2 regions of the Brucella intermedia LMG 3301 genome follow, and region 1 is predicted to be linked to the other one. Evidence: predicted binding sites of a transcription regulator. Region 1 holds the regulator's gene; the other holds the start of a gene.

Region 1 (15,420 bases):
GGGCTCAGGGCAGCCGTTATTCTGGAAAAAAGGACGGACTGATGACGATCTGCGTCATTCTGGTAGGACGCCTCTCGGATATCGATAATGGGGCGACGCCACACAAGGTCATGACCACGCGCGATTACCTCGCACATCCATCGCTCTTCAATGGCCAGTTGCGCCCGCGGATCATCAATCTGTCGCGCTCCTACGCCTATCAGAGCCGCGGCTATTATGCTTCGCTTCTGGCGGAAGCGCGGGGACACCGCATCATCCCTTCCGTGGAAACCATGATCGATCTCTCGGAACGGCGGCTCTATGAAAACGCCATTCCCGAACTTGAAGACATGCTGAACAAGGCGCTCGGCAAGCATCCGGAAAAGGCACCCGAGACAATCCACGTGCATTTCGGACTTGCCGACAGCCCCGACTTTGAAAAATTCGGACGGCTGCTCTTCGACTGGTTTCGCGCGCCATCGCTGGAAGTATCCGTCAAGCCAGGTGAATGGGCCCGAATCCAGAAGATCGGCTTTGCCAACATCGCCAAGTTTTCCAAGGACCAGAAGGAGCGTTTCGAGGAGGCACTCGACCGATATACCCAGCGCGAGTGGCGTGCGGCGCGCCCAAAGGTGCCAGCGCGCTATTCCTTCGCAACGCTGTGCGACCCGAAGGAAGCGATGCCGCCGTCAACCGTTTCAACGCTGAAGCACTGGGCAAGGATCGCGGCAAGGCTCGGCGTGGAAGTGGAACCGATCGGCAAGCGCGATCTGCCCCGGCTTGCCAATTTTGACGCATTGTTCATCCGCGAGACGACGTCGATCTCCAATCACACCTATCGTTTCGCCCGCCGGGCGCAGCAGGAAAACATGCCGGTCATCGATGACCCGATGTCCATGATCCGCTGCACCAACAAGGTTTATCTGCATGAATTGATGCAGGCCAACGAGGTGGCGGTCCCGCCAACGGTGATGATCGCGGGTGAGGAGGACCTGGAACGCGCCGCCGACATGCTCGGTTTTCCGATGGTCATCAAGATACCGGATTCGTCATTCTCACGCGGCGTGAAGAAGGTGAAGGATTTCGGCGAACTGAAAGCGCTTGCTGCCCTGTGGCTGGAGGACAGTGATCTCCTGCTGGCGCAAAAATACATGCCGACGAAGTTTGACTGGCGGGTCGGCGTTCTGGACGGCAAGCCACTCTTCATATGCCAGTATATGATGGCCAAGAACCACTGGCAGATCGTCAAGCACGATACGGGCGGCAAGCCGCTGGAAGGCGGGTTTCGATCCTATGCGCTGGGCGACGCGCCGCCGTTGGTGCTGGAAACCGGCTTACGCGCAGCGCGCTGCATTGGCGACGGGCTTTATGGCGTCGATCTGAAGGAAACGGACGATGGGGTGGTCGTGATCGAAGTCAACGATAACCCTAATCTTGAACACGGGATCGAGGATGCCGCCGAAAAGGACGAGGTCTGGATCAATCTGACCCGCTGGTTCACCGACAGGCTGGATCGGAGATAGCATTCCCCAAAAGCGAAAACCGGCTTTTAGGGGAAGAATATGCCGAAAACAGTTGGACGGAGCATTTCCAACGATCAAATCTGGATCGGAAATGCTCCATGTCCAGCGACTGAACGCGACCTTGCTGGATCACAAAGGCGTAAAGCAGACCTTGGTGTGTCCTGCGCCAATGAAGCCGAGCCGGCCTGCGGCGCCCTTGGACAGGTCGAGGACGCGCCCCTTGATGAACGGGCCGCGATCGTTGATGCGCACGACAAGCGACTTGCCGTTTCTCTGATTGGTAACCTTGACCTTGCTGCCAAGCGGCAGGGTGCGGTGGGCTGCGGTCAGGCCGGACGGGTTCATGCGTTCACCCGAAGCCGTACGGGAAGTGAGGGCGTACCAGGAGGCACCGCCGCATTGCTGTGCTGAAGCCTCGATTGCGGTGGCCGCGAGAAGACCGGTTGCCGCAACGGCAAGCATAGCCATACGGGTCTTGAAAGTCATGCCAGTTCCACTAGTTGTTAACGGGGTGTCCCACAGTTGTCGCTGAGAAAGACGGTTCCGAACTGGAATCTAAATGTGGCGCTGGCGTGGTTCGAATGAGAACATTGTGCGATAACTGAATCTATATCACGCAGGGAAAATCGTCCTATACTGACCGTTGTTTACTTAATGGCTTAAACACAACAAAGGAATATTAGGAAGTGTTCGCGTTGTTTACTGTAAAGCTGTTTACGATTCGTTAGGAATCTGCGGTGGCACTTCGCTGTGCCTTGATTTGGCGCGCCCATTGCAAGAAAAGCTGCTTTCGTGTGAGGCAGCTGGCTCCGGCCGTGATGCAATTTTTATTTGCAAGGTAAGTTTTCAGCGTCGGCGGCAAAGTTGACGAAATGAGGCGTTTTGGGGGCAGAATTGCAATTTCTGACTGTGCTCGAGAAGCTCTTGTCGAACTTTGAAAGTTATCCACAGGCCCGAAAGAGGGTGAGATGACGTTTCTTTGACTGCTATCACCCTGCACGAAAGCGTTGAATTCCTGCTATAAGCGTTCAGACCAGACGACGGAACGCCATGCAGGACCACCCGGAAAAAGACAGGATCGACGCCGCTTCGCCCGCAATCTCGGCGAGCAAGCGGATCGTCTATCTTTGCCTCGGCTTTCTCATGCTCGGACTTGGCATTGTGGGGGCCTTCCTGCCGGTCATGCCGACAACGATCTTCATCATTTTTGCTGCATGGTTCTTCGCGCGGTCGTCGCCGAAGATCGAGGCCCGGTTGCTCGCGGATCAACGTTTCGGACCGCTGGTCATAAAATGGCGCGAGCGTGGTGCCATTCCGCCGCGCGCCAAGCTCTACGCCTGTCTTGGCATGGCATTCGGATATGGCCTTTTCTGGTGGGGCGCCAAACCCGGCTGGTTGCTGGCAACAGCGGTAACGCTGTTCATGCTGGGTTCTGCCGCCTATGTGTTGTCTCGCCCGAACGAGTGAGTTTAGACCGGGTAATGACTCAACTTAAAGGCGTCCCGTTCTAATCACCTACGGGGTCACGTCGAACCCGAACCATTTTTCGGATAGCCTTTTGATAGTGCCATCGGCCTTGGCCGCCATGATTGCAGAATCGAATTGGCGCTTGAGATCAGCTTCGTCCTTGCGCAGACCGACAGCGACCCCGCGTCCGAGCAGGCCGCCTTTGAAAAGCGGCCCGGTCATGACGACGTTGGAATAGGCCTGCGTCTTCTGTATCGTGTTCAGATAGGATCGGGCGGTGACCTGCATGTCGATGCGTCCGTTTGCGAGATCGAGATCGACCTGCTCGGCGGTTTTATACTCGCGGATAGTGGTTCCTTCTCTGAAATATGCATTGATCAGAGATTGGGCTATCGATCCACCCACGACACCGACGGTCGCTCCCTTTATCGCGGTATTCACATCTTGAAGGGCTTGCTCCGTTTCATGCTTATTGTCCGAAAGGTCCAGATTCTCCTCCATGTGAGGCAGCTTGCTGTACGGACCGTCGCGCAGGGTGGCGAAGACTTGCGGCGTGCGGCCGTAGGATACGGAGAAATCGATGACTTTCTCACGCGCTTTTGTTGCTGACAGCGCTCCCATCACAGCATCGGCTTTGCCAATCTGCAGGCTTGTTATGATGGCGTCGAAGGGAATGGCGATAAAATTGCATTCGACTTTCATCGTCTGGCAAAGGTGCTGGCCCAGCTCGACCTCATAGCCGTCGAGCGTGCCATCGGACTGCGTGAGATTATAGGGCCGAAAATATCCTTCGGTAGCAATGGTGAGCACACGGCTTTGAGCATGGGACTGCGATAGGGAGCTCGCGAGCGCAATTATCCAGACGAGGTTGAACAGACGTGGATAGGTCACTGCGGAAACCTTGTTTTGTCACTTTGTCGTTCAAAGCATAGGTCGGGAGAGGCGGCTGGGTAAATTGGCTGGAAATTGGGAGCCGTTATTCGGTGGCCGGTCGATCATACGAAACCGACACTCAAGCGGTGGACGAACGCCGCATTATTCTTTGCCGGTTCAAGGCGCGGCAAAACCCCACAAAATCACTGGCAAGCGGCTCTGATACAAACCTGTAACAATAGTGTCATATGAATGTAATATAGAGCGCGTAGAGGGCTAACGACGCCACATCGTCATATGTCTTTTACAACAGGAGCCGCAGCTCATGAACAAGATGATTTCCTCGACCGCAGCGCTCGCCATCGCTGCCGTTATGTCGGTTTCCGCCGCCCAGGCGCGCGATCAGATTCAGGTTGCCGGTTCCTCGACCGTTCTGCCTTATGCAAAAATCGTCGCCGAAACCTTCGGTGAAACCTTCCCGAACTTCAAGACGCCGGTTGTTGAATCGGGCGGTTCGGGCGCAGGTATCAAGGAATTCTGCAAGGGCGTCGGTGAGAACACCATCGACATCGCCAATGCATCGCGCGCCATGAAGGACTCGGAACTGAAGTCGTGCATCGACGCCGGCGTCAAGGACGTTCAGGAAGTTCGCTTCGGCTATGACGGCATCGTCTTTGCGACCGACGCCAAGGGTCCGGATTGGAAGCTGAAGCCGGAAGACGTCTACAAGGCGCTCGCAGCCAAGCTCGTCGTGGACGGCAAGCTGGTCGACAATCCGAACACCAAGTGGAACCAGGTCAACCCGAACCTGCCGGATTGGGACATTGCTGCCTACATCCCGGGCGAAAAGCACGGCACCCGCGAAGTCTTTGAAGAAAAGGTTCTGGCTGACGGCTGCAAGCACTCCGGCGCTCTGGACGAAATCAAGAAGACCGGCCTCGACGACAAGGCAGCCGCTTCCGCCTGTATCGCAGTGCGCAAGGACGGCAAGGCTGTCGACATCGATGGCGACTATGCTGAAACGCTGGCCCGCATCGACTCCAACAAGACCGGCGTTGGCGTTTTCGGCCTCTATTTCTTCGAAAACAATGCCGACAAGCTGAAGGTTGCCACCGTCAACGACGTTACTCCCTCGGCTGCAACGGTTGCTTCGGGTGAGTATCCGGTGTCCCGTCCGCTGTTCTTCTACGTGAAGAAGGCGCATCTCGGCGTTATCCCCGGCCTCAAGGAATATGTTGAGTTCTTCCTCAACGACCAGATGATCGGTCCTGACGGCCCGCTCGCCGAATATGGTCTGGTTCCGGCCCCGGATGCAGAACGTGAAGCACAGCGCGCTGCTTTCTCCGAAGGCAAGACGTTGGCTGCGAAGTAAGTTTTGATCTGTGGAACGCGGGGATGAGGAATCTCCGCGTTCTTCTCCTTTCGCGCCTTTGTATTATGACAGGCGCATTCGCGTGGAACGGCATGGGTGGAAGCTGCACCTCAACGCCATCCGCATTCATCAGGGCAACCGGGGAAATTGAATGTCCTTCTTTCTGGTTCTCGTCAGTATCGTTGCAATCGGGCTGATCGGATTCTTCATAGGCCGCCAGCGTGCCGTTGCACTGGACAAGGCGCAGTCTGCTTCCGCAAAAGCCTCGCCGACCGAGAAAATGCATTCCCGCCCGCATTATCATGGCTGGTGGGTTTTCCTCGTTTCAGCATTGCCTGCGGTTCTGTTCCTCGCAATATGGGCCGTAGGAACGTCGGTTTATCTGGATCACAGTGCGACCGCCCGCTTGCCGGATGCCGTTGAGGAAGGGTCCTTCACCAATCGCAGCCTGCAACTCGGCATGGTTCGCGGTCTTGCCAGCGGGCTTGACCGGCTGACGCCTGCCGAACTTGAAAATTTCCCGTCGAACTATCAGGACGCCCGCACGCTTCTGGGGGCAAAGGGCGTGGCGCTCGCGACCGAGGGCCAGGACTATATGGTGCCGATCGCGCTTTACCTGAAAAAGGCAACGGCCCTCACGCACACCATCGGTTCGGCTGTTTCCCTGGTGATCGCCGTGGCGGGCCTGATTTTCGGCCTCTCCACGATCAGCCGGCGCATGCGCGCACGCAACAATGTCGAGCGGATCGTTCTCTGGGGGCTGATTGCAGCCTCCGGCATCGCCATCCTGACGACCATCGGCATCATCTGCTCGATGCTGTTCCAGACCATCAGCTTCTTCCAGTCCGTTTCGCCGTGGGACTTCTTCTTCGGCACGGTGTGGGACCCGCGCTTTGCCGCTGCCGGTTCGGGCGGCGAGACTGGCCAGTTCGGTCTTATCCCGCTTCTGGCAGGCACGCTCTATATCGCATTCGTGGCCATGCTGTTCGCGGTTCCGGTCGGATTGTTCTCCGCCATCTACATGGCCGAATATGCTTCGCCGCGCGTGCGCACCGTGGTCAAGCCGGTTCTGGAGCTTCTGGCCGGTATTCCCAGCATCGTCTACGGCTTCTTTGCGCTCGTGACCGTCGGACCTTTCCTGCGCGATCTGTCCATCGCCATTGCTGGCGGGCAGGGTTTCATCATGGCGCAGAGCGTTCTGACCGCCGGTCTTGTCATGGGCGTGATGCTGATCCCGTTCGTATCCTCGCTTTCCGATGACATCATCACTGCCGTGCCGCGTGCGTTGCGCGACGGCTCGCTTGGTCTCGGCGCGACCCGTTCCGAAACCATCAAGCGGGTGGTCCTTCCGGCGGCATTGCCGGGCATCGTGGGCGCACTTCTGATGACTGCCTCGCGCGCCATCGGCGAAACCATGATCGTGGTTCTGGCGGCAGGTGTTGCGGCGCGCATCAACATCAATCCCTTCGAGGCGATGACCACCATCACGGTGAAGATCGTCAACCAGCTGACCGGCGATCTTGAGTTCAATTCGCCGCAGACGCTGGTGGCCTTTGCACTCGGCATCACGCTTTTCGTCCTGACGCTGATCATGAACATCTTTGCGCTGCACATCGTGCGCAAGTACCGGGAGCAGTACGAATAATGACCGATACGACCTTTAATGCCAGCGGCGCCGCGGCACAGCCGACGCGTCGCGATATCGGACTGAAACGCCGCTACGCTGCCGAACGTCGCTTCCGCTATTACGGTATTGCTGCGATTGCCATCGGCGTATTCTTCCTGTGCGCGCTCCTGTTCTCGGTTTTCTCCAAGGGCTATACCGCCTTCTGGCAGACGACGCTTTATCTGCCGGTAAAGCTTGAAGAGAGCGTGATCGATCCGGGCAACAAGCGCGCGGCCGATCCGAATGTGCTGATCACGGCCAATTATCCGCTGCTGGTGCGCAACGCTCTGGCTGAAAAGCTTGGTGTTTCGACGACAGATCGACCAGCAATGCGGGACCTTGGCCGTTTCTATTCGGACGGCGTGCGCATTCAGCTGCGCGAGATCGTGATGAACAACCCCTCGCTCATCGGCACGACACAGGTCGTTCCGGTTCTGGCGGGCGCGGACATCGATTCCGCCTTCAAGGGGCAGATCGATCTTTCGGTACCGGAGGCGAATCGCAAGGTTTCGGACCGTCAGGTGGGATGGATGAGGACGCTTTCGGAAGAAGGCGTGATGAAGGAGTCCTTCAATACGGGCCTCTTCACCTTCGGCGCATCCAGCCGTCCGGAAACCTCCGGTCTCGGGGTGGCATTGGTCGGTTCGCTCTACATGATGCTCATCGTTCTCGGCCTTTCCCTGCCGATCGGTGTTGCTGCTTCGATCTATCTGGAAGAGTTCGCCAAGAAGAACCGCTTCACCGACATGATCGAGGTGAACATCAACAATCTGGCGGCGGTCCCGTCCATCGTGTTCGGCCTGCTCGGGCTTGCGGTGTTCATCAACTTCTTCGGCCTGCCGCGCTCCGCCTCGCTGGTCGGTGGTCTGGTGCTGACATTGATGACGCTGCCAACCATCATCATCGCGACCCGCGCCGCGCTTCGCGCCGTGCCGCCATCGATCCGTTCCGCGGCCCTTGGCCTCGGCGCGTCGAAAACGCAGATGGTCTTCCACCATGTCCTGCCGCTTGCCGCACCCGGCATCCTGACCGGCACGATCATCGGCCTTGCCCATGCGCTTGGTGAAACCGCGCCGCTTCTGCTGATCGGCATGGTGGCCCTTCGTCGCCGACGTACCGTCAACGCCGATGGAACCGGCGACTGCTTTGCCGGTGCAGATCTATATGTGGGCAAACGAAGCAGAACGAGCCTTTGTGGAACGCACGTCAGGCGCTATCATCGTCCTGCTTCTGTTCCTTGCCGTGATGAATATTGCAGCAATCATTCTGCGCCGCCGCTTCGAGCGCCGCTGGTAAACGGGAGTCGAAAGCTATGAACCTGATGACTGAACGATCTCTCGAGAAAGCCGTAGGAGAAAAAATGAACGCCAACGCCAGTTCCATAAAGATGCGCGGCGACAAGGTCTGCGTGTTTTATGGGGAGAAGCAGGCTCTGTTCGACGTCGATCTGGAAATCCAGGAAAAGATGGTCACAGCGCTGATCGGCCCTTCCGGTTGCGGCAAGTCTACCTTCCTGCGTTCGCTCAACCGCATGAACGATACGATTGAAGGCTGCAAGGTCGGCGGCAAGATCACGCTCGACAACGAGGACATCTACGATCCGAAGATCGATGTCGTCGAACTGCGGGCCCGCGTCGGCATGGTGTTCCAGAAGCCGAATCCGTTCCCCAAGTCGATCTATGAAAACGTCGCTTACGGCCCACGCATCCACGGTCTCGCCCGCACCAAGGCCGATCTGGAGGAAATCGTCGTAACGAGCCTGAAGAAGGCGAGCCTGTTCGAGGAAGTGAAGGATCGTCTGCACGATGCGGGCACCGGTCTTTCCGGTGGCCAGCAGCAGCGTCTTTGCATTGCGCGCGCGATTGCGGTCAGCCCGGAAGTCATCCTCATGGACGAACCGTGCTCGGCGCTCGACCCGATTGCAACCGCGAAGGTGGAAGAGCTGATCGACGAACTGCGCCAGAACTATACGATCGTGATCGTCACGCACTCCATGCAGCAGGCCGCGCGCGTTTCGCAACGCACAGCCATGTTCCACCTCGGCAATCTGGTCGAAGTGGGCGACACGGAAACCATGTTCACCGCGCCGACCGAAAAGCGCACGCAGGACTATATCACCGGACGCTTCGGCTGATCCGGAACTGCGTTTCAACAGACAGTGCGGCTTCCCCGCAATTTATATTACGAGGTCTACTATGCCGTCTCAGCATACCGTTCGCTCCTACGATGAGGAATTGAAGTTTCTCACCCACAAGATCGCCGAAATGGGCGGACATGCGGAACGTATGGTCGAGCAGTCGGTCGCCGCTATCGTCAATGCGGACAACGCGCTCGCACAGCGCGTCATCTCCGACGATCTCATCCTCGACGCCAGCGAGCGCGAGATCGACGACAAGGCCGTGATGATCATCGCCAAGCGCCAGCCCATGGCCGTGGACCTGCGCGAGATCATCGGTTCGATCCGCATCTCCGCCGACCTGGAGCGCGTTGGCGATCTGGGCAAGAACATTGCCAAGCGTGTTGCCGCCGTTTCGGAATCGCGTCAGCCGGTAAAGCTCTATCGTGGTCTGGAAACGCTGGCCGAACTGGCGCTGACCCAGCTCAAGGACGTGCTCGACGCTTATGCGTCGCGCTCGGTGCAGCAGATCAATGTCGTCCGTGACCGCGATGATGAGATCGATGCCATGTACACGTCACTGTTCCGCGAATTGCTGACCTACATGATGGAAGATCCGCGCAATATTTCCGCCTGCACGCATCTTCTGTTCTGCGCCAAGAATATCGAGCGTATCGGCGATCACGCGACCAACATCGCGGAGACCGTTTATTACATCGTGACCGGCCTGCAAATGCCGGCTGAGCGGCCCAAGGAAGACCTGAGCCACGGTATTGTCGTGGATGAGGCGCGTAAACCCTGAACTGCATCCGACCGGACCTGGAGTGATCCCGAGTCCGACGGCTGAGAATGAGTGAATAGCGCGGCGGCACGCGGTCGATTGGGGGGATTGTATCCACCGCCCGCCGCATTTGGATAGGGAAATACTGGATGTCACAGGCACCCAAAATCGCTGTGGTAGAAGACGAAGAGGCGCTGAGCGTGCTGCTTCGCTATAATCTTGAGGCAGAGGGCTACCAGGTCGATACCATGCTGCGCGGCGACGAGGCCGAAATCGCATTGCGCGAGAATGTGCCGGATTTGCTTATTCTGGACTGGATGCTGCCAGGGGTTTCGGGCATCGAATTGTGCCGCCGCCTGCGCCAATGGCCGGAAACCGAGCGCCTGCCGATCATCATGCTGACGGCGCGTGGCGAGGAAAGCGAACGCGTCCGCGGGTTGAGCGTCGGCGCCGACGATTATGTGGTAAAGCCGTTTTCGACGCCGGAACTTCTGGCGCGCGTCAAGGCGATGCTGCGCCGGTCCAATCCGAGCATTCTTTCGCATGTGCTGAAAGTGGGCGACCTTGTTCTGGACCGTCAGCAGCATCGGGTTTACCGCAAGGAAAAGGAGGTCCGTCTCGGACCGACTGAATTCCGACTGCTCGAATATTTCATGATGTCGCCCGGCCGTGTCTTCTCGCGCAGCCAGCTTCTGGATGGCGTCTGGGGTCCGGACATCTATGTGGACGATCGCACGGTGGACGTCCACGTCGGACGGCTGCGCAAGGCGATCAATGTCGGTCGCGCGCTCGATCCGATCCGCACCGTTCGCGGTGCCGGTTATTCTTTCGGTTGATCGACACCGTCATTCAAACTCTCAGATATAGCTCCTGATCGGCCCGCCATTTTCATCGTGGCGGGCCGTTTGCGGATGATCAGCCTGCGGCAACGTTGATCCGATTCGCATAGGCCCGACCAAAACTGCGCGCCAATCACGCATTTTCACGCGATGTTACAAATCTGTTTCCAAAGTTGACGACAACCCACGGAACCCATGGGAAACAGAATTTTTGCAGATCATTCGAAGCAGCGCGGACGTGATGGAGAAACCATCCAAGCAAAAGCGAATTAAGGCAGCGATATGGCGTGTATTGCGGGAATTTGTATCGCATTAAATCAATGCCTTATCTGAATTCGTAATTCTCGTTAATAAATTATTAATATATTTAAAGGGCTTGTAGGCATATTCGCACTCTCGATTCGGATTTCGTTTCAGGCTGTATGACCGCTGCCTGCATCGTTGGGATTTGACCCTTCGCCTTTTTTTGGCCTAAAAATTCCAAAACCTTGAATTCGATTGAGCGACAGTAGGACGTACGATTTTGATCTTCGTCCTCTTTGACTTGCACCGCAGTCAGACGTTCGCGCGCATCATTCCGGATGTGTCTGCCTGAACGAATGACTGGATCAGTTAAGGGTCCTAACATGAGATTGAGCCATTGACGCGCGCCGCGAAGTGGAAATTGCCCGTTCTTGTCGGGCTGGTGGTTGCGCCTTTCGTGGTCACCGGATGCACGACGACCGGAACCACGGGAAAAGCCAATTCGGAAAAGACGGCGGCAAGCCACGTCAAATCCGTCAATGGCGTGAAGACCTACACCTACACAGCGCGTGACAAGGAATGCCTTGAGCGCGCGATGTTCTTCGAATCGAACCGGTCCAGCCCCGACGGGCTTCTCGCTGTCGGCACGGTCGTCATGAACCGTCTCGCATCGGGCCGTTATCCCGATACGATTTGCGGCGTCGTTGGCCAGAAGAACCAGTTTGCGCCGGGCGTCCTCACCCGCAGGATGGATTCCAGGGCGCTGCCTGATGTTCAGGCGACTGCCGATGCAGTGTTGAAGGGGCAGCGCCATCCGAAACTCAAGAACGCCATGTTCTTCCATACGGCGGGCCTGAGGTTCCCTTACAACAACATGCACTATGTGCTCGTCGCCGGTGGCAATTCCTTCTATGAAAAGCGCAACCGCGATGGCTCGCTGCAGAACCCGGTCCCGCAGGAGCCATACAATCTTGCCCTCGCATATTCGCCGCAATCGCCTTCTGTTCCGCAGGATCCATCTTATGATGTGACCCTGCCGCAGACCGGTCCGGTTCCGGGAACGGAACCGACTGTTCAGGTGGCACTGGCGGAGGCTTCCAAGGCTCAAAGCGCAGACCAGAACAGCGGCGTCGGTCCTCAGGCGCGCAGTGACCGTCTAGTGCGTCATCGCGGTGTTGCGGCCCCCCAGCAGGAACAGCATATGCAGATGGCGTCCTACCAGCCGCAATTCGATACCACGGCCCCGCAGCCGACCTCGCTTGGCTATGCTCCGGCGAGCCAGAAGCAGGCTGACGCAATCGGCGCGCTTCTTCTCTCCCAGGACCGTCCCGAAGCTCCGCTCTAAGAAGCGCTTATAATCGGATGCTCTGCAACGCCGGTCTGGTCCAATCCGACCGGCGTTTTGATTTCAATGGCAGATTGCAGTTGTTTTCAGCGAAGGCGTCAGGGCCGATAGACCGGACGATAGATCACCATCGGAGCATCATAGAAATCGACCTGATTCTGCCAGGCGCGCCTGTCGGCCCTGCGATCGAGATCGAGCCGCATGAGGCAATTGGCGAAAGCGTCGGTCCTGGGTTTGAAACCATAGCTTTGGCAGGTCTGTTCGTCAGCTGCACGGCGCTGTTCGGGCGTCATCGTTACGCAGCCGGTCAGAAGGCCGGTAATGCCCAGTAAGATAAGCACTTTCTTATTCATTGCTGTCTGCTTTCTTCTGCAACTGACCGCGTGAATACTATAGCGTAAAGGCAGGAAAAAAGGTGGTGAAATTATGCCGTCTGATAAACTGTCGGTGATTCCATATCCAAAGAGGTCTTCCACCCATGGCTCCTGAACAGCTGAACCCAGTCATCGATCCGGTGAAACTTGAACGTCTTGCGGAAGTCGCCGTTCGTGTCGGTCTGCAATTGCGCGAGGGGCAGGATCTCGTCATCACCGCGCCGGTCGTGGCGCTGCCGCTGGTGCGCCTCATCGCCAAGCATGCTTACAAGGCCGGAGCCGGGCTGGTAACGCCGTTCTTCGCGGATGATGAAATGGCGCTTGCCCGGTACGAGAATGCATCGGATGCGAGTTTCGACCGTGCGGCAAGCTGGCTTTATGAAGGCATGGCAAAGGCCTATTCGGACGGCGCTGCCCGTCTGGCCATCGCAGCCGACAATCCGATGCTGCTTTCAAGCCAGGACCCGGCCAAGGTTTCACGCGCCAACCGCGCCAATTCAAAGGCCTATCAGCCGGCGCTGGAAAAGATCGCCGGTTTCGACATCAACTGGAACATCATCTCCTATCCCAATCCGGCATGGGCGCAGCTCATGTTTCCAAACGACGCGGAAGATGTTGCGACCCGCAAGCTGGCCGAGGCGATCTTCGCGGCGTCGCGCGTCGATGTCGATGATCCGGTCGGCGCCTGGGCTGCACATAATGCAGCACTTCGTACCCGCACCCGCTTCCTGAACGGCAAGGCTTATAGCGCCCTGCATTTCAAGGGGCCGAACACTGATCTGACTGTTGGGCTTGCCGACGGCCATGAATGGCACGGCGGCGCGTCCACTGCGAAAAACGGCATCACCTGCAATCCGAACATCCCGACGGAGGAAGTGTTTACGACGCCCCACGCTCTTCGTGTCGAAGGCCATGTGACCAGCACCAAGCCTTTGTCGCATCAGGGCACCTTGATCGAGAATATCGCGGTTCGCTTTGAGGGCGGGCGGATTATCGAGGCCAGGGCGAGCCGTGGTGAAGAGGTTCTCAACAAGGTGCTGGATACGGATGAAGGCGCCCGTCATCTGGGCGAAGTGGCGCTGGTGCCGCATTCCTCGCCGATCTCGCAGAGTGGGCTTTTGTTCTACAACACCCTGTTCGATGAAAACGCAGCAAGTCATATCGCGCTCGGCCAGTGCTATTCCAAATGCTTTATCGACGGAGCGAAGCTGACGCCGGAACAGATCAAGACGCAGGGCGGCAACGCGAGCCTTATCCATATCGACTGGATGATCGGCTCCGGCCAGATCAACGTCGACGGCATCAACGCGGACGGAACCCGCGAGCCGGTGATGCGCGGCGGCGAATGGGCTAACTGAGTATAGCCAGACAAAAAAGGCCGGGATTTCCCGGCCTTTATAGAAACGACGGTTGCCAGGCCGTCAGGCTCTCATATCAGTTCGTTTCCTGAACATGGGCCTCGAGGAACCACAGCGCCTTGTCGAGGCTGCGGGACGCGGCGGTAAAGATGTCAGCCGTATCGTCGTCTCCCGCTTCATCCGCGTCCTTGATCGACTTGCGCAGCAGGTTGGCAACATCGCCATAGCGCTCGATCAATGCCAGCAGATGGTCGTGAACGGCATAGATGTCGGTCGGATAAGGTTTGAGCTTGCTTTCCTTGGCAACCACCTGCGTCGTGCCGTAGGCCGTGCCGCCGATCTGTACGGCGCGCTCGGCAATCGTATCGACATGTTCGTCGAGATCGTTGCGAAAGCCATCGAGCATTTCATGAACGGCGATGAATTGCGGCCCCTTGAGATTCCAGTGAGCCTGCTTGGTGATGAGGGCAAGATCGATTGTCGCGGCGAGGTTTTCGTTAAGCAGCGCGATCATTGTCGTCTTCGTGTTGGAAGGAAGATCGTTGCGGGTTGCATGCATCGACTTCTGGGGCATTTTATCCTCACATCCTTTTGCTCGATCCGGCTAGGAGAGACTGGGAGAATGTCGCTCATGGTCGTGGGCAGCTGTTCCAACACAAACGAACCCGCCAGATCCTTACAAGGCTCGATTGCCGGAGGGGCCTTCGTTACCTTCAAGGCAACGCAAAACATTCCCGCACCCGGTGGGAAAATGCATGCCGACAGATTTTGTTCCGTGGGTCGGTTAAAAAACGGGACCGATTGGGCTTGCACCAAGTTGCGGCTTGTCGCAGCGCGAAATCTGATTTACCCGGTTGCGCATGAAAATACTCGCGCTTGATACTGCCGCTTCGTGGTGTTCCGTTGCCGTCTACGATTCCGATGGCGATCTCGTGCTTGCCGATGTGAGCGAAAACATCGGCAAAGGACACGCGGAAGTATTGATGACCTATATAGAACGCGCTTTGACGGAGGCGAAACTATCGCTCAGCGACATGGATCGCGTGGCGATCAATATCGGGCCGGGATCGTTTACCGGCGTGCGTATCGGCGTTTCGGCGGCGCGCGGCTTTGCATTGGCCCTCGGCGTTCCGGCGCTCGGCATCACAGCCTTCGAAGCGCTGGCCGCTGAAAGCCGGCTCACGAACCCTGAAAAGCCGGTGCTCGTCCTCCTCGACGCGCATCGCGGCGAAATTTATGCGCAACCATTCGATGCGAAGGGTTTGCCAGGCGATAAGCCTCTGGTCCTGTCACGGGACGAGGCAGAGGCCCTTGCCGCTTCCCAGGCGGAAAATACGGTTCTTGCGGGTTCCGCTTCCGTTTCAATCAATGAAGCGGTTGGCGGACGTTTTGCACTCGGCCCGTCAGAGCCGACCGCGACAATCGGCGTTTATGCGCGTCTCGCTGGCTCGCGCCAGCCGGGGGATGCGCCGAAGCCGCTTTAC
Region 2 (15,420 bases), 1.7 Mb from region 1:
CGACCCGACAGGCTAGGATTGGTCATGAAATATTCCTGCGCGTTGAAAGCTTCCTCTCCTGCCTCTTTTTCTATCCGGCGAGAGGTGCCGTCCGCAAGTAGCTGATAGCTCTGTTGGTTATCAATTATGTTGGCAAACATGATTTGCGACAGGATTTGCTGATGCACTGTGGCATTTGTGATCGGAACGAGGGTCTCCACGCGGCGATCAAGGTTGCGCGGCATCATGTCGGCGGAACCGATATAGACGATTGCCTTGTCGGAGGGCAGGTCGTTGCCGTTTCCGAAGCAGAAAACGCGGCTATGCTCCAGAAAACGCCCGACAATCGACTTGGCGCGGATATTGTCCGAGAGCCCCGGAACGCCGGGACGCAGGCAGCAGATGCCGCGCACGACGAGATCGATCTGCACGCCAGCCTGGCTCGCCATGTAGAGCGCGTCAATTATCTGTGGATCGACCAGCGCGTTCATCTTCATCCAGATCGCAGCCGGACGTCCAGCCTTCGCATGCGCCACCTCATCCTCGATGTGCTTGAGGATTCGGGCGCGCAGCGTGAAGGGTGAAATCGCGATCTTCATTTCCTCGGCAGGCTGGGCATAGCCGGTAATGAAATTGAAGATATGCGCCACATCGCGCGCAATATCCGCATCCGAGGTGAAGAACGACAGGTCGGTATAGATGCGCGCCGTGATCGGATGATAATTGCCGGTGCCCAGATGCACATAGGAGCGCAGCTTCTGGTCTTCACGGCGCACCACGAGCGACATTTTGGCGTGTGTTTTCAACTCGATGAAGCCGAACACCACCTGAACGCCCGCGCGTTCCAGATCGCGCGCCCAGCGAATGTTGGCTTCCTCATCGAAACGGGCTTTCAGCTCCACCAGCGCCGTCACCGACTTGCCTGCCTCGGCTGCATCGACCAGCGCGCGCACGATCGGGCTGTCGTTGGAAGTGCGGTAAAGCGTCTGCTTGATGGCCAGCACGTCCGGGTCGGCTGCGGCCTGCCGCAGGAACTGCACCACAACGTCGAAGGATTCATAGGGATGATGGACCACGATGTCCTTTTCGCGAATCGCAGCGAAGCAATCGCCGCCATGTTCGCGAATGCGCTCGGGGAAGCGCGGATTGTAGGACACGAATTTCAGGTCTTCACGCGGGATCGAAACGATCTCCGAAATCATGTTCAACGCCAGCAGGCCTTCGTGCACGCTGATCCGGTTTTCCGAAACGCCCAGTTCCGTCGCCACGAATATGCGCAACGCTTCGGGCATTTCGCCGTCGAACTCGATGCGGATCACCTGACCGCGGCGGCGGCGCTTCAACGCCGTTTCAAAGAGACGAACCAGATCCTCGGCCTCTTCTTCCACTTCGATATCGCTGTCGCGGATGATGCGGAACGTACCGGCGCCACGCACTTCATAACCGGGGAAAAGCCGCCCGATGAACAGGCTCACCGCATCCTCGATGGTGATGAAACGATAGTCGTTGGTCTGCTCGGTCGGCAGTTGGATAAAGCGCTTCAGCGCGACCGGAATGCGCAGGAGCGCGGTCATCGGATGATTGTCGGCGCGGCGCGCAAGCTGCAACGCGATGGAGAAGCCAAGATTCGGAATGAACGGGAACGGGTGCGCAGGATCGATGGAGAGCGGCGTCAGGACCGGGAAAATCGTTTCGAGGAAGTGGTTTTCAAGCCATTCCTTTTCGGGCCGGGAAAGCGCGGAGGGGCGGACGATCTCGATGCTTTCCTGTTCCAGTTCCTCGCGTAGCGCGCGCAGACGCCCCTGCTGTTCTTCCTGCAGCCGCCCCACTTCGTCCAGAACGAAATCGAGCTGTTCCTGCGGCGTGCGCCCATCGGCACTGCGCAGCGCCACGCCAGCACGCACCTGTGCGGCAAGTCCGGCGATGCGAACCATGAAGAACTCATCGAGATTGGCGGCGGAGATGGACAGGAAGCGCAGGCGTTCGAGCAGAGGCTGGCGCATGTTTGCGGCTTCTTCGAGAACGCGGCGGTTGAACTGCAACCAGGAAAACTCGCGGTTCACGAAGCGGTCGGCGCTCTGCATCAGTTCGCCGTTCAAAGCTTTGTGAACCTCGGGGTCCGCTTCCATATCGGGAACGACGGTTGGGTTGGGGGCCAGTCCGGCTGTCATCTCGTGGTTCCCGCCTTCGGTCACGCTGGGGGTTTCGCTCGCCATAACGCTGTTTTCGCTCATGTTTCCTGTCCCGACCGCCACCGGAACATTCCGGCTCCGTCTGTCTGTTTCTCCGCGCATCCTGATCGAAAATTGCTTCGCACTTTTCCGGACGCTCGATAAGCCTATGGCTGTCATATGACAGTTTGATAGCAAATAGCTTGAAATGTCCTCAGAATTGATGAAAACGCTTCCGGAAACAAGACTTTCGCGGTACACGCATGCCAATGTCCAGCATGATCCTGTCCGGCACCCGGCGCAAGACCATGCCCATACCGCCCATCGACCAGAACCGGAGCATGTTATGTCCGATCACATCATTCCTCACTTTCAGAACGACGCCGGCCATGCTGCCATCGAAATCGGCGTGAAGGAATTCATGTGCGTCGGTGCCAACCCGCCTTTCGATCATCCGCACGTGTTTCTCGACATGGGCGATGAAAGCGAAGCCGTTTGCCCGTATTGCTCGACGCTCTATCGCTACAATGCAGAGCTCCATGCCGACGAAACCGTTCCGGCTGGCTGCGCCTACGAAGCACCTGCCGATAAGGCAGCCTGATCACGGCTGTTGATCCGGGCCGAACTCCGGATGGTCTCACCGACATGAGCAGAGGGCGCATATTGATTGCCGGGGCCGGAGTTGCCGGCCTGTCGGCAGCGCTGGAACTGGCAGCACGCGGCTGGAACGTCCGGCTCGTCGAAAAGGCAGAAACCCTTTCGGAAGTCGGCGCTGGCCTGCAACTTGCCCCCAATGCAATGCGCCACCTGCAACGGCTCGGCGTGGCCGACCGTCTTTCCACCCAGGCTGTCACGCCGGAAGCGCTCTACCTCATGGACGGGCGCAAGGCGCGCGCACTGATGGAAATGAAGCTCGGCGACAAGGCCCGCCAGCGCTGGCACCATCCCTACGCCGTGTGCCATCGCGCCGACCTGCAATTGGCACTGCTCGACGCCTGCCGCGAACAGCCGGGCATCGAGATCAGCCTCGGCGCAGAAATCACAGATCATCACGTCGAGAACGGGACCGTTGTGGCCACCGTCCGCCTTGGCAATTCCGAAGAGCCTGCCGACGCTGCCTATCTGATCGCCTGCGACGGGGTCTGGTCGGCTGAACGATCCAAGGCAGGTTTCAGCAAGGCGCGGTTCAGCGGGCATATTGCGTGGCGCACGACGCTTGCCGCCAGCGCCCTGCCCGCTTCCTTCCTCAACGCCATGCCGGAACGCAAAGCCGTCTCAGCCTGGCTCGGCAACAAGGCGCATTTCATCGCCTATCCGGTCAAGGGCGGCAGTTTCTTCAATTTCGTTGCCATCACGACCGGCGAGAATCCCGGTGAAGTCTGGTCCAGAACCGGCGACCTCGCGCGTCTGCGCTCCATCTACGCCGATTGGGGCGCGCCCGTTCGCGACGTGCTGGCGGCTGCCGATGAGTGGACCTACTGGCCGCTTTTTGAAATGCCGGATGCTCAATTCGTCGGGCCGGACCGGACGATTTTTCTCGGCGACGCATCGCACGCGGTCACGCCTTTTGCGGCGCAGGGCGCTGCCATGGCGATCGAGGATGCGGCGGCGCTGGCGCAGGCGCTGGACGGCAGCGACCGCGAAGCCGGGCTGAGGCGCTTCGATGCGGTCCGCAAGGAGCGGATCGCTGCGGTCGCCAAACGGGGCCAGCTCAACAGGTTTGCCTATCACGCCACCGGTATTTTTGCGCTTGGCCGCAACACGCTCTTCGCCCTGCGCAGCCCGGACAGCTTCCTCAAGGATCTGGACTGGCTTTATGGCTATGACGCTATTGCGGCCATGCGGGACCAAGGCAGGTCCTGACCCTAGGCCGCGTCGCGTGCGGCTTCCAGCGCTGCAACATCGATCTTGACCATCTTCATCATGGCATCGGCGACGCGCTGGCGCACGTCCGGCGGACCGTCCTGCAGGATATCCAGCAGCATGTCCGGCACGATCTGCCACGAAAACCCGTATTTGTCGGTCAGCCAGCTGCATTCCATCGGCGAGCCGCCTTCCAGCAGCTTTTCCCAGAACGCATCCACTTCCGCCTGGTCCCTGCATCGCACGATCAGCGAACTTGCCGGTGAAAACTTGAACTGGGGTCCGCCGTTCAGGCCGCATATTTTTTGCCCGTCGAGCGTAAAGTTCACCACAACCGGCTGGTTCTCGTTTTGCTGATGGCCATGCCTGAAACGGATGGCCCCGTCGATCGAAGCCGGTCTTCCGCACGCGCGGAAGACCGAAACATAGTGGTTGGCGGCTTCTTCAGCATTTCCGTCGAACCAGAGACAAATCGTCAAACCTGACATTTTCTCCTCCATTGTCCGGGGTAGTCATTCTCCCGAATGCTAGCCCATGACCTTTTTGGCTTCTTCCATGTCCATCCACATGATCTCCCAGATATGGCCGTCGAGATCCTCGAAGCTGCGTCCATACATGAAGCCGTAATCCTGCTTCGGGCCGGGGTCGGCCTTTCCGCCAGCGTTGACCGCCTTCTCCACAGTCGCATCCACTTCGGCCTTGCTTTCCGCCGACAGACAGACCAGCACCTCGCTGACCGTGTTGGCATCGGCGATCTTCTTCGGCGTGAACTGGCTGAACTTGTCGTGATCGAGGATCATCACGTGGATCGTATCCGAAAAGACCATGCCGGAAGCCGTTTCGTCCGAGAACATTGGGTTCCGGGTGGCGCCGATGGCTTCGTAGAAGTTTGTCGACTTCGCGACATTCTTCACAGGCAGGTTCACGAAAATCATTTTCGGCATGGGATTTCCTCCGTTGGTGGGCCGGCGGCCCGCTCCTGTTTTTTCGATTATCTATCGCCTGCCCGGTTCCCCGGCGATAACAAGGTCGAGCCTTCCGGCGCAGAACTCACGCAATTGGCATCGGAAGAACTCAAAGTTCGCTTGTACATAATGGCATATAAGTTATAATTAGCAACCATGAAGTTAGAAAAAATAACCAACTCGCAAAAACCATCGGCGAAGCGCAGCTATGACGATGCTTGTGCGGCGGCCCATGCCCTTGATTTGATTGGGGAACGCTGGTCGCTTCTGGTGATGCGCGAATTGATGTTCGGCCCCAAACGCTTCAGTGATTTGCGGGCTGACCTGCCGGGCGTGAGCGCCAATGTCCTCACGCAACGCCTTGAAGGGCTGGAAGAAGCAGGCATTCTTTGCAAGAAAAAACTGCCCCCTCCCGCCTCGGTCCAGGTCTATGAGTTGACCGAGTGGGGTTATGAGAGCGAACCTATTCTCCAGACACTGGGCCGATGGGCGGCGCGCTCGCCGAAACATGATCCCAACCTGCCGATTTCGACCGTTTCCTTCCTGCTTTCGCTGCGGACCATGATCGATCATGACAGGGCTGCGGGCCTGCGGGCGGTGATCGGCCTTTGTCTGGAGGCGGAAGACTTCACGGCTCATCTTGACGATTCCGGGGTTCGGATCGAACGCGGCGCGGCGCAGGAATATGACCTGCATTTCGAAAGTTCACCGCGTATGCTCGCCGCTGCCATCTATGGCGGGCAACCTCTTTCGGCGCTGGAAAGCGCCAGTGTTCTCAAGGTCATGGGCGACCGCGCGCTTGCAGAAAAATTCGTGACGCTGTTCCCGCTTCCCGACAAGGCCCCACTGCCTGAATAAGATATGCAACTTTTTGGTTGCTTATTTCGCCCTTACCCCTATATTGGCAACCATGAAGTTGCCAATTACGGAGGATGCAATCATGACCGTTGAAAGCAATACCGACCGCATTGTGAAGACTGTGGACATCCGCGCGGGGATTGACCGCGTATGGCGCGCCCTCACCGACCATGAAGAATTCGGGAGCTGGTTCCAGGTCAAGCTCGACGGCCCGTTCATCGTCGGCACCAGGTCGACCGGACACATCACCTATCCGGGTTTCGAGCATGAACCGTGGGAATCCTTCATCAAGGAAATGAAGGCTCCGTCCTATTTTGCCTTCACATGGCATCCTTACGCGGTGGACCACAGCATTGACTATTCCAAGGAGCCGCCGACCCTGGTGGAGTTCAGGCTGGAACCGATCGAGGCGGGAACGCGGCTGACGGTGATCGAAAGCGGTTTCGATGCCCTGCCCGCAGAACGCCGGCCGCTGGCGCTGCGGATGAACGAAGGCGGCTGGGAGGAACAGGTCGGCAACATCAAGAGACACGCCGAAAATGGACGATAGGCCAGAAATGACCGGCACGGACATGTCCATGGTTTTCGCAGCGCTTGCCGATCCAACCCGGCTGGCGCTCATCGAGACCCTGAGCGACGGCGAAAGCCGCTCGATCGTGGTTCTGTCGCAGAATGGCAGCATCACCCGGCAGGCCGTCACCAAGCACCTGTCCGTGCTGGAGCAGGCAAATCTGGTCGAACGCGAAAAGGTCGGCCGGGAAAGCCGGTTTCGGCTGCATCCCGCCCCGCTTGTCGACGCCCGCGCCTATCTCGCGAGCGTTTCCAGCCAGTGGGACGGTGCACTCCAGCGCCTGCGCCGGTTTGTCGAAGATTAGGGTTGCCTGAACAGAAGCGACGAAGTGCCCTTCACGAAGCCAAGCTTCTCGTAGAAGGGCACAAGCCGATCCGGGCAGTAAAGCTCGAAGCTTTTCACGCGCTTCAGCTTTTCATGGTGGAGTATGCGCTCCACAAGGGCCTGTCCGAGGCCCTGCCCGCGATAATCTTCGGCCACAATGACATCGAAGATCATCGCCTTGAAGGTGAAATCGCTCAGCACGCGCGCAAAACCCGCAATACGGTCATTGCCATCAGACAGAACAACAGCAGGTCGCAATGGGCCAGCATATGGGTGACGTCTTCCAAGCTGCGCTCCCTGGTCCCATTCGTTGCAATAGAATGTGTGGAACTCCTGATAGCGCTCGGCTGGAAGCTCTTCGATCCATTGAATATTCGTCACAATGCCCCCTGCTGTTCTCGTAAAAACACCCGCCGGCGGACCGGCGGGTGTTTTAATTTCGAGCGATGAGCCTGATCAGTGCAGGATCTGGCTGAGGAACAGCTTGGTGCGTTCGTGCTGCGGATTGTCGAAGAACTCGTCCGGCGAGTTCTGCTCGACGATCTGGCCCTGATCCATGAAGATCACGCGGTTGGCGACCTGACGGGCAAAGCCCATTTCGTGCGTCACGCAGATCATGGTCATGCCTTCGGCGGCAAGGCTCACCATCGTATCCAGCACTTCCTTGACCATTTCCGGGTCGAGAGCCGATGTCGGCTCGTCGAACAGCATGACTTTCGGGTTCATGCACAGTGCGCGCGCAATGGCGACGCGCTGCTGCTGGCCGCCGGAAAGCTGGCCCGGATATTTGTTGGCCTGTTCGGGAATCTTCACACGGGCCAGATAATGCATGGCGATTTCTTCCGCCTGCTTCTTCGGCATCTTGCGCACCCAGATCGGCGCCAGCGTGCAGTTTTCCAGAATCGTCAGGTGCGGGAAGAGGTTGAAGTGCTGGAACACCATGCCTACTTCGCGGCGCACTTCGTCGATCTTCTTCAGGTCATTGGTCAGCTCGATGTTGTCGACGACGATCTTGCCCTTCTGGTGTTCTTCCAGACGGTTGATGCAGCGGATCATGGTCGACTTGCCCGAGCCCGACGGGCCGGCCACAACGATGCGCTCGCCGCGCATGACCTTCAGATTGATGTCGCGCAGAACGTGGAACTCCCCGTACCACTTGTGCATGTTGGTGATTTCGATGGCGACATCGGTTTTGGAAACCTGCATCTTTGAACGGTCAACTTCCACTCCGAGCTCGGATTGCGGGAGGGCGCTTTGTGCACTCATTTCCATTATTCCCTTTATTCTTATCGTTTATGACCCGTATCGAGGCGTCGTTCCATGAATATAGAGTATCGCGACATTGCGAAACAGAAAATCCAGAAAACGAAGCCCGCAAAGATCAGACCAGTAGCAGGCGTCTGTGGAGAAGCCCAGTTAGCGTCGGCGAAGTTCTGACGGACGATGCCCAACAGGTCGAACATGCCGATGATGTAGACAAGGCTCGTATCCTTGAAGAGACCGATGAAGGTGTTGACGATTCCCGGAATGACCAGCTTCAGCGCCTGCGGCAGGATGATCAGTCCCGTTTTCTGCCAGTAGCTGAGGCCAAGCGCATCCGCGCCTTCATACTGCCCGCGCGGAATGGCCTGGAGGCCGCCGCGCACCACTTCCGCCATATAGGCCGAAGCGAAAAGCGCCACGCCGATCAAGGCACGCAGCAACTTGTCGAAAGTCACGCCCGGCGGCAGGAACAGGGGCAGCATGACGCTGGCCATGAATAGCACCGTCACCAGCGGAACGCCGCGCACCATTTCGATGAAGATGATCGAGAACGCCCTGATGACCGGCAGCTTTGAACGCCGTCCGAGCGCCAGCACGATCCCCAGCGGCAGCGACACGGCGATGCCGACAAAGGACAGGACAAGCGTGACCAGCAGCCCGCCCCACAGCGGCGTTTCCACATAGGGAAGGCCGAACCAGCCGCCGACCAGCAGGAAGAAGGCGACAATCGGAAAGACGAAGAAGAACAGGATCGCGTTGAGCCCCTTCTTCGGCGCCTTCGGAATCAGGAGCGGCACCAGAAGAACGGCGAAGATCAGCGCCGTCAGGTTGACGCGCCAGCGCTCCGAAATCGGATAGCGGCCATAGAGAAACTGCTCGTATTTCGCATTCACGAAAGCCCAGCATGCGCCCGACCAGCCTTCCGGCTGTGCGCCGCCCTGCGCGACGGTGAGGCAGGCGGTGCGATCCGCACCGGTCCACACGGCCTTGACGAACAGCCATTCGATGATCGGCGGAAGAAACCAGGCCACGACCAGCAGGCCGAGAATGGTCAGCGCCGCATCGACGGGCGTTGCGAACAGGTTGACGCGCAGCCAGTGGGAAAGCCCCTGCACCGAGCGCGGTGGCGCTTCGCCATCCACCATCTGCGTGCGTACATATTGGAGATCTGCGTTTTCCATTGTCATCTCTCCACCAGCGCCATCTTGGCATTGAACCAGTTCATGAGGCCCGAGGTAATCAGGCTGATGCCGAGATAGATCACCATCCAGATCGCCACGACCTCGACCGATTGACCCGTCTGGTTGAGGATCGTTCCGCCGACGGCGACAAGATCGGGATAGCCGATGGCGATTGCGAGCGACGAGTTCTTGATAAGGTTCAGATACTGGCTCGACAGCGGCGGGATGATGATGCGCAGCGCCTGCGGCACAATGATGAGGCGCATCGTCTGGCCGGGACGCAGGCCAACGGCATAGGCCGCTTCCGTCTGCCCCTTGTTGACGCCCAGAACACCGGCGCGGACCGTCTCAGCGATGAAGGACGCGGTGTAGAAGGACAGCGCCAGGAACAGGGCGAGGAACTCCGGCTTGACCTGCGCACCGCCGGTCAGATTGAAGGTCCCCAGTTTCGGCAAATCGAACGAGATCGGAAAGCCGGTCGCGATCAGCGCCAGGACGGGCAGGCCGATGATGAGCGCCGCCGCCACGCGTATCGTGTGGAAAGGCTGGCCCGTCGCCATCTGGCGGCGCTTTGCCCAGCGCGCAATGACGATCGAAGCCACGATGCCGATGAGCAGCGCCACGGGCAGAAGCCATGCCCCCTCGCCCCATACCGGCGCGGGCATGAAGAAGCCGCGATTGTTCATGTATGTGCCGAGCGGCAGGGCGATGCTGTCGCGAGCCTGCGGCAGCACCGAAAGCACGCCGAAATACCAGAAGAAGATGACGAGCAGCGGAGGAATGTTGCGGAAGACTTCGACATAGACCGTGCAGATCTTGCGGATCAGCCAGTTGCGCGAAAGCCGCCCGATACCGACCAGAAATCCGATGATTGAAGCCGTCACGACACCGAGCGCGGCGACGTAAAGCGTATTCATCAGGCCGACCAGAAAGGCCCGGCCATAGTTCGAGTCGCTGCTGTATTGAATGAGCGTCTGACTGATATCAAAACCGGCGCGGCCACTGAGGAAACCGAAACCGGACGCGATGTTCGCACGCTGCAAATTGGTGACCGTGTTGCCCACGATCCAGTAGATTGCCCCGATGACCACCCCGAAGACGATCACCTGATAGAAGATGCCGCGAACCCGCGGATCATACAGGAGCGAGGTTCCGCCGCTATCTTGGCGGCGTTCAGTTGCAGAATAGGAAGCCATATGTTTCCTGTGCCTCTCGGCTGACAGCATCAAACCCGAAAAATTGACTTGGCCGCCTTTGCGGGCAACGCCTGAAATCGGAATATCGAATGCCGAACCGTTCGGTCCTGCCGTTCCTGTCCGGGCTCGGTTCGAGCCTTCGAGGACTGCAAGACGCGGTTGAATTCCAAAAAGCAGCTTGTCAGCATCCTATGCCCGGCAGATGCGGGATCGACAGCAAACGGACAAACTGCAAAGCCGACAAATCCGGCGGGCGCTGCTGCACCCGCCGATGATCAGTCCGGAGAGTAATGCCCGTCAGCGGACGGGGATGCCATATTGCAGGCCGCCCTTGTTCCACTGGGCATTGATGCCGCGTGCAATCTTGAGCGGGCTGCCGGAGCCGATGTTACGCTCGAAAATTTCGCCGTAATTGCCGACGCCCTTGATGATCTTCACCACCCAATCGTTCTCGAGACCGAGATCGGTGCCGATCTTGGTGTCCGCTTCCACGCCGAGAAGACGCTTGATGTCCGGGTTGTCAGACTTCTTCATCTCTTCGACATTGGCCTGCGTGATGCCATATTCCTCGGCGTTGAGCAGCGCGTTGTGCACCCAGCGAACGACGTCCGTCCACTTGGAATCGCCCTGACGAACGGTCAGGCCGAACGGCTCCTTGGAGATGATTTCCGGCAGGATGACATGATCGTCGGGATTGGCGAGCGCCAGACGAACGCCGTAAAGGCTGGACTGGTCGGTCGTATAGGCGTCGCAACGGCCGGAATCGTAAGCGGCGTTCGCTTCTTCGATCTTTTCGAAGACCACCGGATTATATTCCATCTTGTTGGCGCGGAAATAGTCGGCCATGTTCATTTCGGTCGTCGTACCGGCCTGAACGCAGATGGAAGCGCCGGAAAGCTGCAATGCGGAATTGATGCCCGACAGCTTCTTCGAATTGATCATGAAGCCCTGACCATCGAAGTAATTGATGCCGGCAAAATCGAGGCCGAGCGCAGTGTCGCGGCTGATGGTCCAGGTCGTGTTACGGATCAGGACGTCGATTTCGCCTGACTGCAGGGCCGTGAAGCGCTCCTTGGCGTTGAGCGGCGTAAACTTCACCTTCGCCGGATCACCGAAAATCGCAGAAGCCACGGCACGGCAATAATCTACGTCGAAGCCGGACCACTCACCCTTGTCGTTGGGGGAAGAGAATCCAAGCAGACCCGTATTAACGCCGCACTGTAGAAAACCTTTCGCCTTCACATCGGAAAGCGTGTCAGCGGATGCTCCCGAAGCTACGCAAAACAGCGCCGCCGCACCCAATACACCCGTCATAAGAGTTTTTTTCATCTGGCCTGCAACCTTTTTCGTTCCCTGGAGAGCGCCGGACCTATGGCCCATGGCGTCTCTTGTTGCTTTATTTTTTGCATAAACCCGTTGGATAAGTCGCGTGACCTCCCAAGCCCATGCCCTACAACAGCTTGCCCTCGCCCGAGACCGCTATCCGGTCTTCAATTTTTCTTTTGAGCGCAGTGACAAACCTGTCGCCTTCACGGGTCTTATCGAAGGCGAAATTTTGTCTTTGGTCAAGGCTTTAACGCAGGCGAGCGAAAAGGCTTTCAAAAAAGATGAGGGAGAAATATTCGAAAATTTACACGATTTCCCGATTTCTGGGTAGGAAGGTCGTCGGGTGCAGCCCACATTGCACGCGAGGACGGAGCACAGGTTTTTTCAAATAAACACAGATTGTTAGGCAGTACTACCATACCAGATGGGCCGCGATTCCGGCAATTTCCGGTAGAAATCAGACGCGCGGCATCGTGCTTTCGTCGTCCAGAGAAAAAATAATATTTCGCGTGGCCATATAGCGAGCCACCCACCAGGTCGTGACGAATCCGATTGTCAGACCGGCGACCACATCCGTGGGGTAGTGCGCCCCGGCTGCGAGCCTGCTTATTCCGAAGAGAATGCAGATCATAACGGTAAGGATGCGCCAGCGCGGCAGGAATATCCAGAGCGAAACCATCATGACGCCAGCCATCATGGAATGGCCGGAAGGGAAGCTTTCATAGAGGAACTGGCCCTTGAAAGGCGAGAAATAGGCTGCGCCGACGTCATCGAGCAGGAACGGGCGTGCCCGGCCAATCGCGAGCTTGCCGATTTCGACCGGCACACTTGCGACGATGATCGAGGTCAGGATGAGCGTTGCCCAGCCGTGGAGCTTCACCAGCCACGCTCTGGCGCCGGAACGCAATTTCGGTGAGAGCAGTATCGCCGTGGCGAGCCATACGACGATGCCGATTGCAAGCCATACGACGGTGCGAATCGCATCCGTTACCGTCCGCAGGAGCTGCATGATGAAATTGGTGCTTTGCGCGGTCACGCGAATGATGTCCGCATCCCACAGATGCAGCACGAGAATGATGAAGGGCAGAAGCACGACGATTGCTGTCATTTCCAGCGTCCACGAGGACGGCGCGCCCTTATAGGCCGGACGCAGAAGAGCTTGAAGGAGTTCCAGCGCTGCGCGAAAGGGATAAAGAAAAGTGCTTCCCGTGCCTGACGCCGCCATACTGAAATGTCCTTTCACAAGCTTATTACGCAACAAATGGCACGCGAGGTTGCATCCGGAACGCGCGCATCCTATCCAAGTATTCAAAATTTCCGCCGCAGACGGAATCGCAGATCTTTTTGCCGCAGCCGACCTTGATGCGACCCGGCAGAATCCTCTCTTTCGAGAATCGGCAGGCGAGAATCAGCGGGATAGCATGCAACATGGTCTGGAGGCATTTTCGTGACTAAGCAGCAGGTCAAGACAGAGAAGCTGGGTATAAACACGCGTCTCGCCCACGACGGTTATCAGCCGCGCGACTATCATGGCTTCGTGAACCCACCCGTTGTCCGTGCCTCAACCGTGCTTTTCCCCGATGCGGAAACAATGGCGACCGGCGGCCAGAAATACACCTACGGCACGCGCGGCACGCCGACCAGCGATGCCCTTTGCGCCGCGATCAACGCGCTGGAAGGTTCGGCGGGCACGATCTGCGTCCCGTCCGGCCTTGCCGCCGTCACGGTTCCGCTTCTCGCTTTCCTGTCGCCCGGCGACCATGCGCTGTTCGTCGATTCGATCTACAATCCGACCCGCCATTTCGCCGATACGATCCTCAAGCGCTTGGGCGTGGATGTCGAATATTACGATCCGGAGATCGGGTCCGGCATCGCGAAGTTGATGCGTGCGAACACCAAGGTCGTGTTCACGGAATCGCCCGCCTCGAACACGTTCGAGATGCAGGATATCCCCGCTATCGTCGAAGAGGCGCACAAGGGCGGCGCCATCGTCATGATGGACAATACATGGGCCACCGCGCTCTACTTCAAGGCGCTCGATTTCGGCGTGGATATTTCCATCCACGCCTCGACCAAGTATCCGTCCGGCCATTCCGATATTCTGTTCGGCACGGTATCGGCCAACGAAAAATGCTGGCCGCAGCTTCTGGAAACGCACGGAACGCTCGGTCTTTGCACTTCGGCTGACGACACCTACCAGATATTGCGCGGCATGCGCACCATGGGCGTGCGGCTGGAACAGCACCGCAAGAACGCGCTGGAAATCGCGCGCTGGCTTGAAGGCCATCCGGCGGTTGACCGCGTGCTGCATCCAGCGCTGGAAAGCCATCCCGGCCATGAAATCTGGAAACGGGACTTTTCCGGCTCCTCCGGCATTTTCTCCATCGTGCTTGCCGGCGGCGGGCAGAAGGAAGCCCATGCCTTCCTCGATGCGCTGGAGATTTTCGGCCTTGGCTATTCCTGGGGCGGCTATGAAAGCCTCGCGGTTCATGTCCGCCTCAATGACCGGACCATCGCCAGGGGCGACTATCCGGGACCGGTGATCCGCCTGCAGATCGGTCTGGAAGACGTGCCGGATCTCATTGCCGATCTCGAAAAAGGTTTCGCGGCAATTTGATACCGAGGCACTGAGATACTCAATCGCCGCAGGGGCTTAACAAAAGCGCGATGAGTCAGGCTCATCGCGTTTTGTCTATGCGGGCTTTGCAGCGGTTGCCTTGCGCGACTGTGCGCGCGCCGTCTTGCCCGCTGCCTTCAGCGGCTTCGGCTTTGTTTCCGACAGCCCTTCAACGACGGCCTCAATCATGGTGCAGGCGACGAAATCCGCCTGCATCTCCTCCCGCAATGCCTCCCGGTCGACAGATCGTGCTTCGTTCGGCTCATGCCACAGCACCACGCCTACCCTCACAGCGGGTTGCAGCCGCCGCAGACGGCGCACCGCAAACCGGGCGTGACGCGCCGCCTGCCGGTCCAGAAAACAGATCATCAGCGTATCCCTGCCGGAAATATCCAGCGCCTTCAATCTGGCGGGAGTGAGCGCATCATGCGCGACCGCCTCTGCCGAGGCGCCCTGCACGGCAAGCACCTGCGCCAGCATGACCGCCGCCGTGTCATCGAGCCCCCTTCGCCCGCCGAAGGTCAGGAGCGACCGACCTTCGCCGGAAGGAAGCTCCAGATCGGTTTTGCTGCCATCGCCATCAGGATTTTCAATCGCGATCTCTTCATCGTCGCCCTCCTCCTCGGTTGCAATCTGCTCCAGATTGGCCACCAGCGTCTTCGTGCTTTCAGTGACGATCTGCAACTGCTGCTCTGTCAGCACGCTGCGAAGCCGGTCGCGCTCCGCCATCAGAAGTGCGGGAACAGCAACCGAGCCGTAGAACTCGACCAGATATTTCTGTTCCAGCATTTCCTCGGCATTGTCAGTGGCTTCATCCGGGTCGCCTGCAAGGAGGCGTTGATAGAGGCGTTCCTTCGGGTCAAGCACAGGCTCGTTGCCGAAGAGGATTTCCAGGAACTCGAATTTCGGTACATGGCGGCCCAGCACCACGAGGCAGACCGTCAGAGGCGTCGACAGAACGAGCCCGACCGGCCCCCACAGCCACGCCCAGAAAATGGCCGACACGATGATGGCAAGCGGCGACAGGCCGGTGCGTGAACCATAAAGCCACGGCTCGATCACGTTGTTTATAAGAAGCTCGATGACGACGAACAGCCCGATCGTCC

The links. Region 1 encodes PhoB, which activates phosphate uptake and scavenging genes when phosphate is short. Its sites were predicted from a motif close to TGTCATNNANCTGTCAT; they were not measured.
Region 2: OINT_RS03900 (RNA degradosome polyphosphate kinase) is a predicted target of PhoB. The motif match lies at 2,320-2,336, and genes of this name have one in related genera.

Annotation. Positions count from the first base shown of each region.
Region 1 is NZ_ACQA01000001.1:2,542,165-2,557,584, forward strand. Features, by position in the region: partial or broken gene OINT_RS12210 (peptidase C39 family protein) at 1-42, shown strand, start outside; gene OINT_RS12215 (RimK family alpha-L-glutamate ligase) at 42-1,502, shown strand; gene OINT_RS12220 (septal ring lytic transglycosylase RlpA family protein) at 1,632-1,988, opposite strand; gene OINT_RS12225 (YbaN family protein) at 2,553-2,969, shown strand; gene OINT_RS12230 (transporter substrate-binding domain-containing protein) at 3,018-3,860, opposite strand; gene OINT_RS12235 (PstS family phosphate ABC transporter substrate-binding protein) at 4,168-5,214, shown strand; gene pstC (phosphate ABC transporter permease subunit PstC) at 5,366-6,859, shown strand; partial or broken gene pstA (phosphate ABC transporter permease PstA) at 6,859-8,176, shown strand; gene pstB (phosphate ABC transporter ATP-binding protein PstB) at 8,241-9,014, shown strand; gene phoU (phosphate signaling complex protein PhoU) at 9,076-9,798, shown strand; gene phoB (phosphate regulon transcriptional regulator PhoB) at 9,927-10,613, shown strand; gene OINT_RS12265 (cell wall hydrolase) at 11,257-12,204, shown strand; gene OINT_RS12270 (hypothetical protein) at 12,303-12,557, opposite strand; gene OINT_RS12275 (aminopeptidase) at 12,683-13,936, shown strand; gene dps (DNA starvation/stationary phase protection protein Dps) at 14,013-14,510, opposite strand; gene tsaB (tRNA (adenosine(37)-N6)-threonylcarbamoyltransferase complex dimerization subunit type 1 TsaB) at 14,797-15,420, shown strand, end outside.
Region 2 is NZ_ACQA01000001.1:811,979-827,398, reverse strand. Features, by position in the region: gene OINT_RS03900 (RNA degradosome polyphosphate kinase) at 1-2,150, opposite strand, end outside; gene OINT_RS03895 (zinc-finger domain-containing protein) at 2,497-2,751, shown strand; gene OINT_RS03890 (FAD-binding protein) at 2,796-4,013, shown strand; gene OINT_RS03885 (VOC family protein) at 4,016-4,501, opposite strand; gene OINT_RS03880 (VOC family protein) at 4,541-4,957, opposite strand; gene OINT_RS03875 (winged helix-turn-helix transcriptional regulator) at 5,135-5,836, shown strand; gene OINT_RS03870 (SRPBCC family protein) at 5,919-6,386, shown strand; gene OINT_RS03865 (ArsR/SmtB family transcription factor) at 6,394-6,711, shown strand; gene OINT_RS03860 (GNAT family N-acetyltransferase) at 6,708-7,112, opposite strand; gene OINT_RS03855 (amino acid ABC transporter ATP-binding protein) at 7,188-7,997, opposite strand; gene OINT_RS03850 (amino acid ABC transporter permease) at 8,018-9,175, opposite strand; gene OINT_RS03845 (amino acid ABC transporter permease) at 9,178-10,371, opposite strand; gene OINT_RS03840 (amino acid ABC transporter substrate-binding protein) at 10,669-11,700, opposite strand; gene OINT_RS03835 (hypothetical protein) at 11,801-12,028, shown strand; gene lpxE (lipid A 1-phosphatase LpxE) at 12,155-12,922, opposite strand; gene OINT_RS03825 (cystathionine beta-lyase) at 13,145-14,314, shown strand; gene OINT_RS03820 (AI-2E family transporter) at 14,390-15,420, opposite strand, start outside.